Regions from separate parts of the Halalkalibaculum sp. DA384 genome, predicted to be linked through region 1. Evidence: riboswitches for the same ligand, from Rfam matches in the RefSeq annotation. Region 1 holds a riboswitch; each other region holds the start of a gene.
What was found. A riboswitch is a leader RNA that binds a small molecule or an ion and turns the genes downstream of it on or off. The one in region 1 is predicted to bind cobalamin.
Positions count from the first base shown of each region.

Region 2: another riboswitch for cobalamin. It lies ahead of ACG2E4_RS05375 (ABC transporter substrate-binding protein); the one in region 1 lies ahead of ACG2E4_RS01550 (TonB-dependent receptor plug domain-containing protein).
Region 3: another riboswitch for cobalamin. It lies ahead of ACG2E4_RS10980 (hypothetical protein); the one in region 1 lies ahead of ACG2E4_RS01550 (TonB-dependent receptor plug domain-containing protein).

Region 1 covers NZ_JBINJE010000002.1:33,315-37,387, reverse strand. Annotated here, with positions in the region: gene ACG2E4_RS01560 (TrkH family potassium uptake protein) at 1-21, opposite strand, end outside; gene trkA (Trk system potassium transporter TrkA) at 21-1,370, opposite strand; cobalamin riboswitch at 1,956-2,208, shown strand; gene ACG2E4_RS01550 (TonB-dependent receptor plug domain-containing protein) at 2,334-4,073, shown strand, end outside.
Region 2 covers NZ_JBINJE010000006.1:31,133-35,205, forward strand. Annotated here, with positions in the region: gene ACG2E4_RS05370 (amidase) at 1-616, opposite strand, end outside; cobalamin riboswitch at 1,014-1,230, shown strand; gene ACG2E4_RS05375 (ABC transporter substrate-binding protein) at 1,255-2,442, shown strand; gene ACG2E4_RS05380 (FecCD family ABC transporter permease) at 2,442-3,521, shown strand; gene ACG2E4_RS05385 (ABC transporter ATP-binding protein) at 3,521-4,073, shown strand, end outside.
Region 3 covers NZ_JBINJE010000017.1:21,369-25,441, reverse strand. Annotated here, with positions in the region: gene cobA (uroporphyrinogen-III C-methyltransferase) at 38-919, shown strand; cobalamin riboswitch at 1,190-1,382, shown strand; gene ACG2E4_RS10980 (hypothetical protein) at 1,520-1,867, shown strand; gene ACG2E4_RS10975 (ribonucleotide-diphosphate reductase subunit beta) at 1,912-2,898, shown strand; gene ACG2E4_RS10970 (ribonucleoside-diphosphate reductase subunit alpha) at 2,910-4,073, shown strand, end outside.

The DNA.
Region 1 (4,073 bases):
TTGTGACCGGGAATTCGCCATTATTGAAAAAGCGTAGTGATTTTTTCGACAGCCTCGGGCAGACAGAAAACGATTACCCGATCGTTGGCTTTGATTTGCGACTGGCCGGTCGCTATCTCCACGCTCCCGTTGTGCTGAATTCCCCCGATTACGCAGCCTTTTGGGAAGTTTATCTGTTGTATCGGCTTTTTGACAACCTTTGACTTGGGGGCTGCCTGGAGCTCAATAACTTCTGCCTTGATCCCCTGCAGGGCGGTAACGGAAATAACGCGACCCCGCCGAACATAACGATGGATTTCATTGGAAGCGGCAGATTTTTTGTTGATGGCCGCATCCAGCCCGATGGTTTGGCTCAGGGGGATATAGTCGGATTTCGAAACCAGCGCTACGGTTTTTTTAACATCCATGTGTTTGGCCATAAGGCAGGAGATAATATTGGACTCCTCATCATCGGTGACGGAGATAAAAGCGTCGGTGTCGGAGATACCCTCGGTAGCCAGCAGGTCGGGATCGGTCGGGTTACCGTTGAGCACCAGCACATCCTTCAGGTCCTGTGCCAGCTGCACGGCCGTGTCGTAATCCGGTTCAATGAGCTTGATCGTCCAGCTTTTTTCCTGGTCGCAGAGCAGCCGGGCCACCATCTCACCCACCGGCGTTCCCCCGGCAATCATAATAGTACTAATTTCGGTCTCAATTTTGCCGGTTGTTTTTACTACCTCGGGGATAGACTCCGTCTGAGCCAGTACAAAAACCTGGTCAAGAGCCTGCAGGCGGACTGTTCCGCTCGGGATAATGGTAAGGCCCCGACGGGCAATTGCGACTACCCGGAAGGTGATATCAGGGAACATCCGGGCGTATTCACTGACTGTTTTTCCCACAAGCTGGGAGTTTTTTTCCAGCCGTAGCCCGATAATCTGCATCTTGTTGTCGGCGAGATTGATCACATCGGTGGCGGTAGAGCGTTTGATGAGCTGGACAATCTCCTGGGCGGCGCTAAGTTCAGGATGAATCATCACATCGATTCCCAGATCGGTGGGCTTCAGCGGGGAGTTGGGCCGGGACAGTTCGTCATTGCGGATCCGGGCAATTACCATGTTGGTGCCAAGGCGTTTGCTGAGCATGGAGGCGATCATGTTCACCTCGTCGATACTGGTCACCGCAATGGTAATATCCGCATCCTTGACGCCGGCATCGACAAGATCTTTGGCAGAGGTGGCGTTCCCCTCGTGGCAAAGCACATCGAGGTTTTCGGTCACCTTGTCCAGGGCGTCCTTGTTACGATCGAGAACAATGACATCATGCTTCTCCTTGGAGAGCAAGCTTGCAAGGTCATACCCGATTTCCCCGGCACCGATGATTACAATCTTCAAAAGAGGATAAGTTGGTCAGCGTTGATTCAGATTCAGATAATGATGATCTGTACTTCATCCATTACCATGGGTTCAAAACATGAATCAAGTATAAAGAATTTTCGGCTGTAACTAAATATTGGATATAGATTAGGAATATCAGCGCAGGATGTGATGAATAGATGGCTGTTCATGCAGTTGTCAGATTTCATCTAAATGTTACCGCTATATCGCGCTAGCCTGCTTTTCTCACCAGGAGATTGGTTCGTGTGCAAGGCGATTTCCAACTTCAACGCAGCAGGCGGGACTATTTCGTAGCCTGCTACACACTGTGAGATTTATCCCAGCCTTAGAATTAAGGTAACTTGCTTCCTGTCAAGGCATTACACGAATTCAGACTTTAAGAAATGCAGGCTAGAAATAGAGGTCCCTGAATTGCCCGGCAGTCGCCTTTCTGTATCGTTCAGAACATCAGCTGCAGCTCTTTAAATCCATTCATTTTTAAAAGATATAGCTTTTCAAGTGTTCGCTTGATGTAGTCGGTAGCTGCATCCTTTTAGGTAGAATGGTATCAACATTTCTTTTGATTTATACGATGGAGCCTGTATCTTTTGCGAGTGTATTGGTTCCCTGCTTCCGTTTTGCGAAGTGGGATTAAAAGGGAATCCGGTGTTTCCCCATGTCAACTGGTGGAAGAGTCCGGAGCATTCCCCGATGCTGTAATTCCCAGCCCTGCTTGCAGGGTTTAGGATCATTCGTTGATAACCACTGTCCGTTTTTTTTGCAAAAGGGAAAACGGGCGGGAAGGGGCGAATGATCGGGATAAGCCAGAAGACCTGCCAGTGCATCTGCATTCGTAGCTTTCGGGAGAAAAGCGAAGAATAAATATTCGGTGCGCTATACCGGTATTTATGCCCTTCTGGACTTCCCAAAGGTGCGAATGATGTATTTAATCATCATTTGTAACCTAAATATAGTTTAATCATGCAATTCTCATTTCAACGCAACGCAGGGCTTGCGGTCCTGTTGTTCCTGTTCGCGGTACCTTTTTCAGTTTTTTCCCAAATCGATACCACCGGGACTTATCAGCTGGATGAAATTATTATCAGCGCCAACCGGTGGGCGGAATCTCCCCAGGGCGTGGGCCGTAATGTGACAGTCATCACCAGCCGGGAGCTCCGCAACGCAAACGTTTACAGCGTGGGAGAGCTGCTGGCGGAGCAGCAAAGCATGCACCTGGTGGGCATCGGCCAAACACCGGGTTCCCTGCAAAATGTGTTCCTGCGCAATGCCAACAGCAGCCACTCGGTGGTTATGATTGACGGCGTGCGTATCAGCGACCCCTCAACCGCTTCCAACAGTATCGATCTGTCCGAGCTTTCGCTGGCCCGCGTGCAGCGGATTGAGATCGTCCGCGGTTCTCACAGCACCTTGTATGGCTCGGCGGCCATCGGCGGGGTTATCAATATCATTACCCGCGGGCAGGAGTCGCCCGGCGTTAGTGGAAATATCAGCACGCGTCACGGCACTTTTGGAAGCAAAACCTACTCCACCGGCAATCAGCTGGACCTGAACTATTCGTCCCGGGGTGGGTTTTATGCGGATTTTGGCATTGCCCAGGGACTCACCAACGGGCTGGACGCGACGATCGACACCGTCCAGAATCCGCCGGACTTTAATCCCCGGGATCGAGACGATTTTAATAAGCTGGACCTGTCTGGAAAGCTGGGGTACAGGACTGAGACCTACGGGGTGTTTGCCTCCTACCGGCGTGCGGATCAGACCAGCGACATTGACCAGGGCGCCTTCAGCGATGCCCGCGACGCCCAGACCGATTTTCAGCGTGATTTTTACACCTATGGCGGCTCACTGGAGCTTTCGAACAATATTGAACTGCAGTACAATGGGGCCTATTCGGACTTGGCCCGCGATGTGGTCAACGATTCTTCCATAACAGATGAGGCCGGAAATTACGACGGCAGCTATACCGAGACCAATGCAGAGGGTACGCTCTGGGAAAACGAGCTGACCGCCGGTTTTCAGACCAGTGGCGTCTCGGGGATCGTGGGAATCGGCAATACCCAGCAGACCATGAGCACGCGAAATTATACCTACCTGAGTTCTTTTAACTTTGAATCTGAAACCGACCTGGATTCTCTCGATCTGAAAGAGACAGTTAACCACGTGTTTGTTCACACAGAATTAGGCGGTAAATTGATCGGTGAGGTCCTGGAGCCGTTTAGCCTGGGACTGGGCAGCCGGTTGGTGAACCACAACGAGTTTGGCAGTCATTTTACATTTGAGATCAATCCCAAGGTGCAGCTTTCGCCCTCTGCGCTGGTGTATGGTGCGCTAACCTCCGGGTTTAATGCCCCGTCGCTCTATCAGCTGTACTCCCCGGCCACCTCGACCGGCTATGTTACCAATCGTGGCAACAACACACTGGAGCCGGAGACCTCCATCTCGTACGAACTGGGATGGAAGCAGACGATCAGTTCGGCCGTGCAGATCAACCTGTCGCTGTTTCGCACCAACGTAGATAATGTGATTGAATACGTTTATTTGTGGAATGGGGATAAGGCCGTTGAGAATCTCGGCTCGATGGACTACCGGGGTGACACGTACATGAACGCTTCTGCACAGACCGTCAATGGGGTTGAGCTGGGTGTGGAAACGCGCCTCGGCAGCAGTGTGGCGCTGGGTGGCAACCTGGCCTACACGCAT
Region 2 (4,073 bases), on a different contig from region 1:
CGCCCCAGGTGGTTTTGTATCCATTAACAGCAAAAAGATCTTTTAAACCGTACGGAATACCGTGCAGTGGACCGCGATAATGCCCGTCTTCCAGCTCCTGATCCAGTTGCCGCGCCTGCCGGAGCGCACGTTCCTCCGTTAATGTGACGACAGCCTCCAGGGTATCGCCGTATCTCTTGAGGCGATCAAGAAAGAACCGTGTCAGTTCAGAGGGGGATATCTTCCGGTTTTTGATGAGTGAAGAAAGTTCTGCAACGGTATAAAAGGCGAGTTCTGAACTGTCGGAAGGCAGCGAGATCTCCGGTGGTATATCCCATTCAACAGGACGTTGTTCGTGGTCAAATGTTTTTCCTCTGGGGATCGGGTTAAAATCAAGCGCCGGAGGAACTTCATTTGCAATTTCCCAGTCGCGGATGGTTTGATAGTTCTTTCTGAGTCCTTCAAGCTGAGAGATCATCGAATCTTTTTCCGAGCTGGTAAATGTCAGGCCGATCAGTTCTCCTGCATGGGTTATCGTCTCGTTTGTAATAGGGCGTTGATACAGCGAATGGGCGGTGAACGCGAGAAGAAATCCCAGGGAGACACCGGTAAACAAGTAGATAAGACGTTGTTCCATAAATAAAGCCGTAGTGAAAATTTGTTGTAAAAGAGGGCCTTGAAAACCAGGAGTGTTGGTCAAGATCAACCCCTGAGGGGATTCGAAACCGCAGTTTATATCTCATAAATGAGGATTTCGAATTCGCGAAATTGACGATATTGGCCAATACAACAGTTTTGCATAGATCTCTAAAATACGATTGTAGGAACAAAATGAAACCAGATATTGACCTGCTGCAGCTTTTTTAAAAGGTCGCAAAATCCCCGGCTCGTCGTTGGTCAGGGAGTTGCACTCCCGCTTGACAGGACGCCCCGATCCCGATAAAACAGAAGGTTTTGCCCTCTCCCTGAAAATCAAAAAGCCAAATGATTAGGTTAAAAGTTGGAATACCTGTATAATTAGCACGCTAATGCTAACATACTGATTCAGTGTCGGTCACCCGTCCACTGGCGGGTGTGAAAAGGGAATCCGGTGACCAACCATAATTGGGCTGGAAGTCCGGAGCAGTCCCCGCTGCTGTGAATTCCGTTGATGATGTTACAGGCACATATCCACTGTCCCCGCACGCTGGGATGGGAAGGAGGCCTGGATCGGGATAAGCCAGAAGACCTGCCAACGCTGATGAAGGAAAAGCTTTCGGGAGAAAAGCTGTACCTATGATTGATTATACATATCTGCCACCGCACCTGGTTGGTATTATCTGCCTGCTTTTTTGGGGCAGTTGTAAAAAAAGTGATGCGGATTATACACCTGAAACAGCCCCTCAGCCTGCTGTAACCACCGTTGCCCATCCACCTGCTGAGAAGGTGGAAATCAATTTTGCACGGGGATTTGACATACATTATCGTGAAGGCTACAAACGCCTCGAAATACTGAACCCATACCAGGATCAGGCTGATACCCTGCATTACGTGCTGATACCCCGTGGGGCGAGCCTGCCCGAATTTGAAGGAGACGCCCAGGTTATCGAGATACCGATTCGCAGTATGATAGCCACATCAACCACCCACATCGCTCTAACAGATATGCTCGGGGCCAATTCCATAATTGAAGGCGTAAGTCAGCCGGATTACGTATTCAACAGAGAAATCCGCAGGGGCCTGCAGCAGGGAGATATCAAGGGCTACCCGGGGGGCGAACTTAACAAAGAGCAGGCACTTGCACAGAATCCCGACCTGGTTATGATTTCCGGAGGGCAGGCGTCGCAGTATGACAATTTCCGGGTACTGCTGGATTCCGGCATTAACGTGTTGGTAAATTCGGAGTGGTTGGAAAATACTCCGCTTGGAAAGGCTGAATGGGTGAAAATGATGGCGGCCCTGCTTGACAAGGAGGCCCTGGCCAATCGCCGTTTTGAAAAGGTGAAAAGAAGGTACCGGGAGCTCAAGACGAAGGTTGAAGATGTTTCTGAGAAGCCGCTGGTGATTAATAACATGCCCTATAAAGGGGCTTGGTTCGTATCGGGTGGAGATAGTTTTTTCGCCCGGTTTCTCCGTGATGCCGGCGCCGATTATCCCTGGTTCAACAAGGCCTCAACAGGGGGATTGAGAATGGATTTTGAAGTGGTGTATGAAGCGGGACTGCGCGCGGATATCTGGCTTAATCCGGGAAATGCAAGGACAAAAGAGGATATCCTGGCCGATGACAGCCGTTTCAGGGAGTTCAAATCGTTTGCTAACGGCCGTATATTTAACAACAACCGGCGGATGAGTAAAACCGGAGGGAATGATTTTTGGGAATCGGGGGTGGTGCGTCCCCACATAGTACTGGCCGATCTGATTAAGATTATGCATCCATCCCTGCTGCCGGATCATCAACTGTATTATTATCAAAAAATTGAGTAATGCAGGAAATACGCAAACATACGGAGTCGATACCTCAAAGCACGACAAACCGATGGTATTTTGCAGGACTTTCCGGGGGCGTGGTGCTGCTCTTTCTCGTCAACCTGGCACTGGGCTCGGTGGATATCCCGGTTGACGAGATTATCGTTATCTTGCTGGGAGAGGGAGCAACGCATGAATCGTGGACCAAGATTGTATTGAACATTCGCCTGCCCCGAGCATTGACAGCGATTTTTGCTGGCAGTGCACTCTCAATCGGCGGTCTTTTGATGCAGACGCTGTTCAGAAATCCGCTGGCGGGACCTTCAGTGCTGGGAATAACGGCGGGAGCCAGCCTGGGAGTGGCTATTGTGATGCTGGCCACAGGCACCATCACCAGTATCTTTGCAATACAACAGCTCAGCAGTGTTGGCAGCTGGATAATCGCGGCTGCCGCAAGTGTGGGTTCTTTTGCCGTCCTGCTTCTCATACTGGCTATTTCAGTGCGTATTCGTGACAACGTAACCCTGCTGATTATCGGCCTCATGATCGCCAATATTACTATTGCACTGGTCAGCATCTGGCAATATTTCAGCGAGCCGGAGCAGATACAGGATTACCTCATATGGACCTTCGGCAGTCTTGGTGGCGTTACGATGAGCCAGATATCCATCCTTTTTGTCATTATTACCATTGGAACCGGCATCGCTTTTCTGCTTTCAAAATCCCTTAATGGACTGCTGTTGGGGGAAAACTATGCCCGGAGCATGGGTATTGCCGTCCAGCAATCCCGAATATGGATCATCATCAGTACCAGCTTGCTGGCAGGCAGCATCACCGCATTTTGTGGGCCCATCGGTTTCGTGGGAATTGCCGTGCCCCATTTAACCCGCTCCCTGCTGGGCACAAACGATCATCGCATGCTGATCCCCAGTACATTCCTTATGGGCGCAATACTGATGCTGGCCTGCGACATTATTGCCCAGGTGCCCGGCAGCAGCACAACGCTCCCGATCAGTGCCGTAACTTCGCTGGTCGGTTCCCCGGTAGTCGTATGGGTCATTGTGCAGCGCAAGAATTTACAAGCTTCTTTCTCCTGATGGCAGTAAAAAATGACATACTGGCAACCCGAAAGTTGTCGATCGGCTATAAAGGAAAAAACAGACCGGCCGTGGTGGCCGGGGAGCTCAATCTTTTCTTGAAAAAAGGAGAATTGGTTGGGCTTTTGGGACCAAACGGATCGGGAAAGTCAACATTAATTCGAACGCTGGCTCGTATGCAGCGTCCGCTGAACGGTAGAATCTTGCTGGAAGGGAGCGATCTCGCAAGCCTTCCAATGAAAGAGGTAGCGAAAAAGGTAAGTACCGTTCTTACCGACCGAATCCGGATCGGCAACCTGACGGTCTATAACCTGATTGCGTTCGGCCGGTCTCCATACACCGGAATGATGGGAAAGTTGAGGGAAGAGGACCGGGAGATCGTGCACTGGGCCATCGAGGCAACGGGATTGCAACGCTTCGTGGAGCGGGATATCCTGAAATTGAGCGACGGAGAGCGCCAGAAGGTGATGATTGCCCGGGCACTGGCCCAGGATACTCCGGTTATATTGCTGGATGAACCCACCGCCCACCTGGACCTTCCCAACCGGGTGG
Region 3 (4,073 bases), on a different contig from region 1:
TTTTAAATATTTGTACTTTTATTCTGCTACTTTGCTTATGCCATTGACTAAATCCACAGAAACTCAACCTGATATACCGGCCGGGGGTGGCAAGCTCATACTGGTGGGGGCCGGCCCCGGCGATCCCGATCTGATAAGCATCAAGGGGGCTAAAGCCCTGGCCCGGGCCGATGTGGTGCTGTATGACACGCTCTCCCATCCCGATCTACTGGATTATGCACCACCCCGCGCTGAGAAAATTTACGTGGGGAAAAAGGCGGGCTCATCGCAAAACAGCCAGGAGAGCACGAACGATCTTATTGTCCGAAAGGCGAACGAGGGCAAGTGCGTGGTGCGGCTGAAGGGCGGTGACCCGTTCATTTTTGGTCGCGGGCACGAGGAGCTTTGCCATGCGCGGGATCACGACATCCCGGTGGAAATTGTGCCCGGTATTTCCAGCTGTACGTCTGTTGGGGAGCTGCAGGGCATACCGCTAACCAAGCGCGGTGTTAACGAAAGTTTTTGGGTGACCACCGGCGTGACGCGCAACGGTACGGTTTCGAAAGATGTGAAGCTGGCCGCCCGGTCTTCGGCCACCGTCGCCATCCTGATGGGGATGCGGAAGCTCCCCGAAATTACGCAGATTTTTCGCAATCACGGCGGTGCGGATACGCCTGTTGCGGTCATCCAGAAAGGCTCGCTGCCGGGGGAGAAGATCGCCCTGGGCACGGTGGATACGATTGTGGATGAGGTACGCAAAAATGAATTGACAAACCCTGTCTTGATCATAATTGGAGACGTTGTGCGGCTACATCCCGATTTTTGCAATTCACAAAAGAAGTGGCGAGGAAAACAGGATATCGTATTTAGTGCTTTTAACAGCAGCTACAGGGAGATAACAGAATATATGAGAGTAGGAATCTCTGCCCTAAACTTCTAACCTGCATTTCACCGAAATAGGGCTCATGCGCAAGACGCTGGTGGAAATTGCCCGCCAACCTATCAATAAACGTACTCGCCGGCAAAGTTCAGCAACAATAGCTTCGCAGGTTGAACACGTTTCATCTTCCGGATGATTCTACAGGAATATACAGTTTACCGTAATTTAGAGATAGTCTATCCCCAGGAGCTCAATAAGAAAGCCGAATTGTTAACAACTCGACTTTTTTGTGGAAAAGTATTCGTTGACAATGAGAGCGGCAGCTCTTTTCTTGAATACAGGTTTGAAGGTGCCCCGATTCTGTCGGGGTGAAAAGGGAATCCAGTGAAATGCTGGAGCTGTACCCGCAACTGTAATCCGGAATATTCTTTGATTTAACCACTGTCTCAGCCCCAAACGAGGCGGGAAGGTTCGAAGAAATTGTCGGTAAGTCAGGAGACCTGCCTTTAAATCAGTAAACGAGGCCTTCGGGAGTTAAGGCGTTGTTGAAAGGCAGGTATGGAATACCCGACTGTTTTTACTGATCTCACCAGCTCCGTGAACTCCTGCCCTTCAACGTTTTGCATCCCACCTCAGAATTGCAAGCTAAAACGAATTGCTATGATTACCCACAATCTTGGATACCCGCGGATAGGTATCAACAGAGACCTGAAGAAAGTAATAGAACCGTATTGGAAGGGAGAGACCGGCAAAGCCAGACTGAATGAATCAATTTCGATCTTCAAGGTGATGCACTGGACCACCCAGAAAGATGCGGGAATCGACCTGGTACCTTCAAATGATTTTTCGCTCTACGATCAGGTGCTGGATATGGCCCTGTTGGTCGGCGCCATACCAGATCGTGATCTGTATGAGAAAGAAAATGACAAAATTTACAGCTATCCCATCGATACCAGCTTTGCCATGGCGCGAGGATTACAGGATAATACGCAAGTAATTTCCTGCTAAGCAATAGTTCTATCATGAAAACCAGGAATTCAAAAATCACAAGTATGAATAATAAACTGATTGGGCGTACGTCTGTACGCGAAAATATCAAACTGAGCGAGGATCCCTCGTATCCCATCTTTAAAGAGTTGTACGAAAAACAGAAAAAGGTGGTCTGGTTTCCCGAAGAGCTGAACATCCAGCAGGATGCCCTCGACTATCACACGCTGACCCACGATGAAAAAGAGCTTTTTGATACGGCTGTGGGCTATTTCTGCTCGTCGGAGCTGCTGGTGCAAAACGTGCTGGTCAATTCCTTTTTCCCTTTGCTCACCGATCCACACGCAAAGATGAGCTTCAGCACCCAGCTGTTTATGGAGAATATCCACAGCGACTTCTTTGAGATTGTACTGCAGTCCTTCGGACTGGACCGCGAGAAGATGTACGATGTGGCCTTCGACGATCCGATATTGCGGAAAAAGCAAAATCTTATTGTCGATGAGATCGATAAAATAAGTCACGGAAAAATTAATCCCGAAACACTCGAGGGACAAAAAAAGGTACTTCGGGCCATTCTGCTAAATAACATCATCTTAGAAGGGATTTTCTTTTACTCCTCATTCGCCCATTTCTTTGCGCTCAAGGATATGGCCAAGATGAAAAACGTGGTTTCCGGGGTGGAACTGGTACTGATCGATGAATCGCTGCACCTGCAAAACGGCATCGAAGCTATCCTGATTATGCTGGAAGAAAATCCGGAAATTGTGAAGGATACCGAGTACGTGCAGGATATCCGGAATGTCATCCTGGAGGGAACCTCCCTGGAAATTGAGTATGTCAAACATCGATTTGGCGACCGGACGATCCTGGGCATTTCATCCGGAGAGATGGAGCGGTACCTGAAATATATCACTGACCGGCGATTGCAGGAGCTCGGCTTTCGGCAGGAGTTTCATATTAATGAAAATCCACTGCGATTCCTGCAGAAAGAAGACGTAAAAAAGCTGATCAACTTTTTCGAAGTCTCATCTACCGAATACACTAATTACTAAAACATTCAACTATGAAACGTACAGTCATAAAGCGCGACGGCACGGAACAGCCTTTCCGCACCCAAAAAATAATCAACGCGATATTCGAAATCATCCAGAGACTAAAAGTCGAGGATGATTATGAGCTCGTCTTCAAAATCATGAAAGAGCTTGACCTGAAAGTCCCCGAGCGGGTCACCACCGAAGAGCTCGACCGGCTGGTGCTCAAGGCCATCGAGCAGCTCATCCCCAAGCACCCGGTCTACGATACGCTGGCCACGCGCCAGCTGCTGAAGATCATCAACAAGGATATTGACCGCCGGCTGGATGGATTCAAAGAGTACTTGGAACAGGCCTTTGACCAAAGCCTGCTGGATGAACGGCTTAAAGAGTTTGACTTCGACCTGCTGGCCGACAGTCTCAATTTCGACCGCGACGGACTGCTGGGCTACTTTGGGCTGACTACGCTGAAAGATCGCTATCTGATGAAAAATCGCGAGGATCGGACGATTGAGAAACCACAATGGTTTTTCATGCGTGTGGCCATGGGGATCGGCAATTCCAATGAGCAGATCGTAAAGATATATAACAAACTCTCGAATTTGGAGTACCTGCACTCCACGCCCACGCTGTTCAACTCGGGCACCACCACGTCGCAATATTCGTCCTGTTACGTGAGCGTGATCGATGATTCGCTGGACTCCATTATGGATAAAGTGCGGGAGACCGCTTTTCTGGCCAAGTATGCCGGAGGCGTGGGTACCGATGTGACCCGTATCCGGGCAACCGGTTCCAACATCAAATCGTTGAATGCACCTTCCTCGGGTGCGATCCCATTCATCAAAGTGTTTGATACGCTGGTAAACTCCATCCAGCAGGGCGGACGCCGGCGCAGCTCGCAGGTGATGTCGATGCAGCCGTGGCACCTTGATATCGACGGATTTCTGGATCTGCGGGAGACTACCGGTAACGCCTATTTCCGCACCCCGTCACTCAATACCAGCCTCTGGATGCCGGACGAGATGATGCGGCGCATCAAGGAAGGCGAACCGATCTACCTGTTTGATCCCGGCGAATGCCCGGAGTTGGTGGATGCCGTGGGCGACGATTTCAAGAAGAAGTATGAGAAACGTATCAAGCAGGCCGAGGCTGATCAGCTGGAGCATTATGAGAAACGTGACAGCCAGAACTTCTTC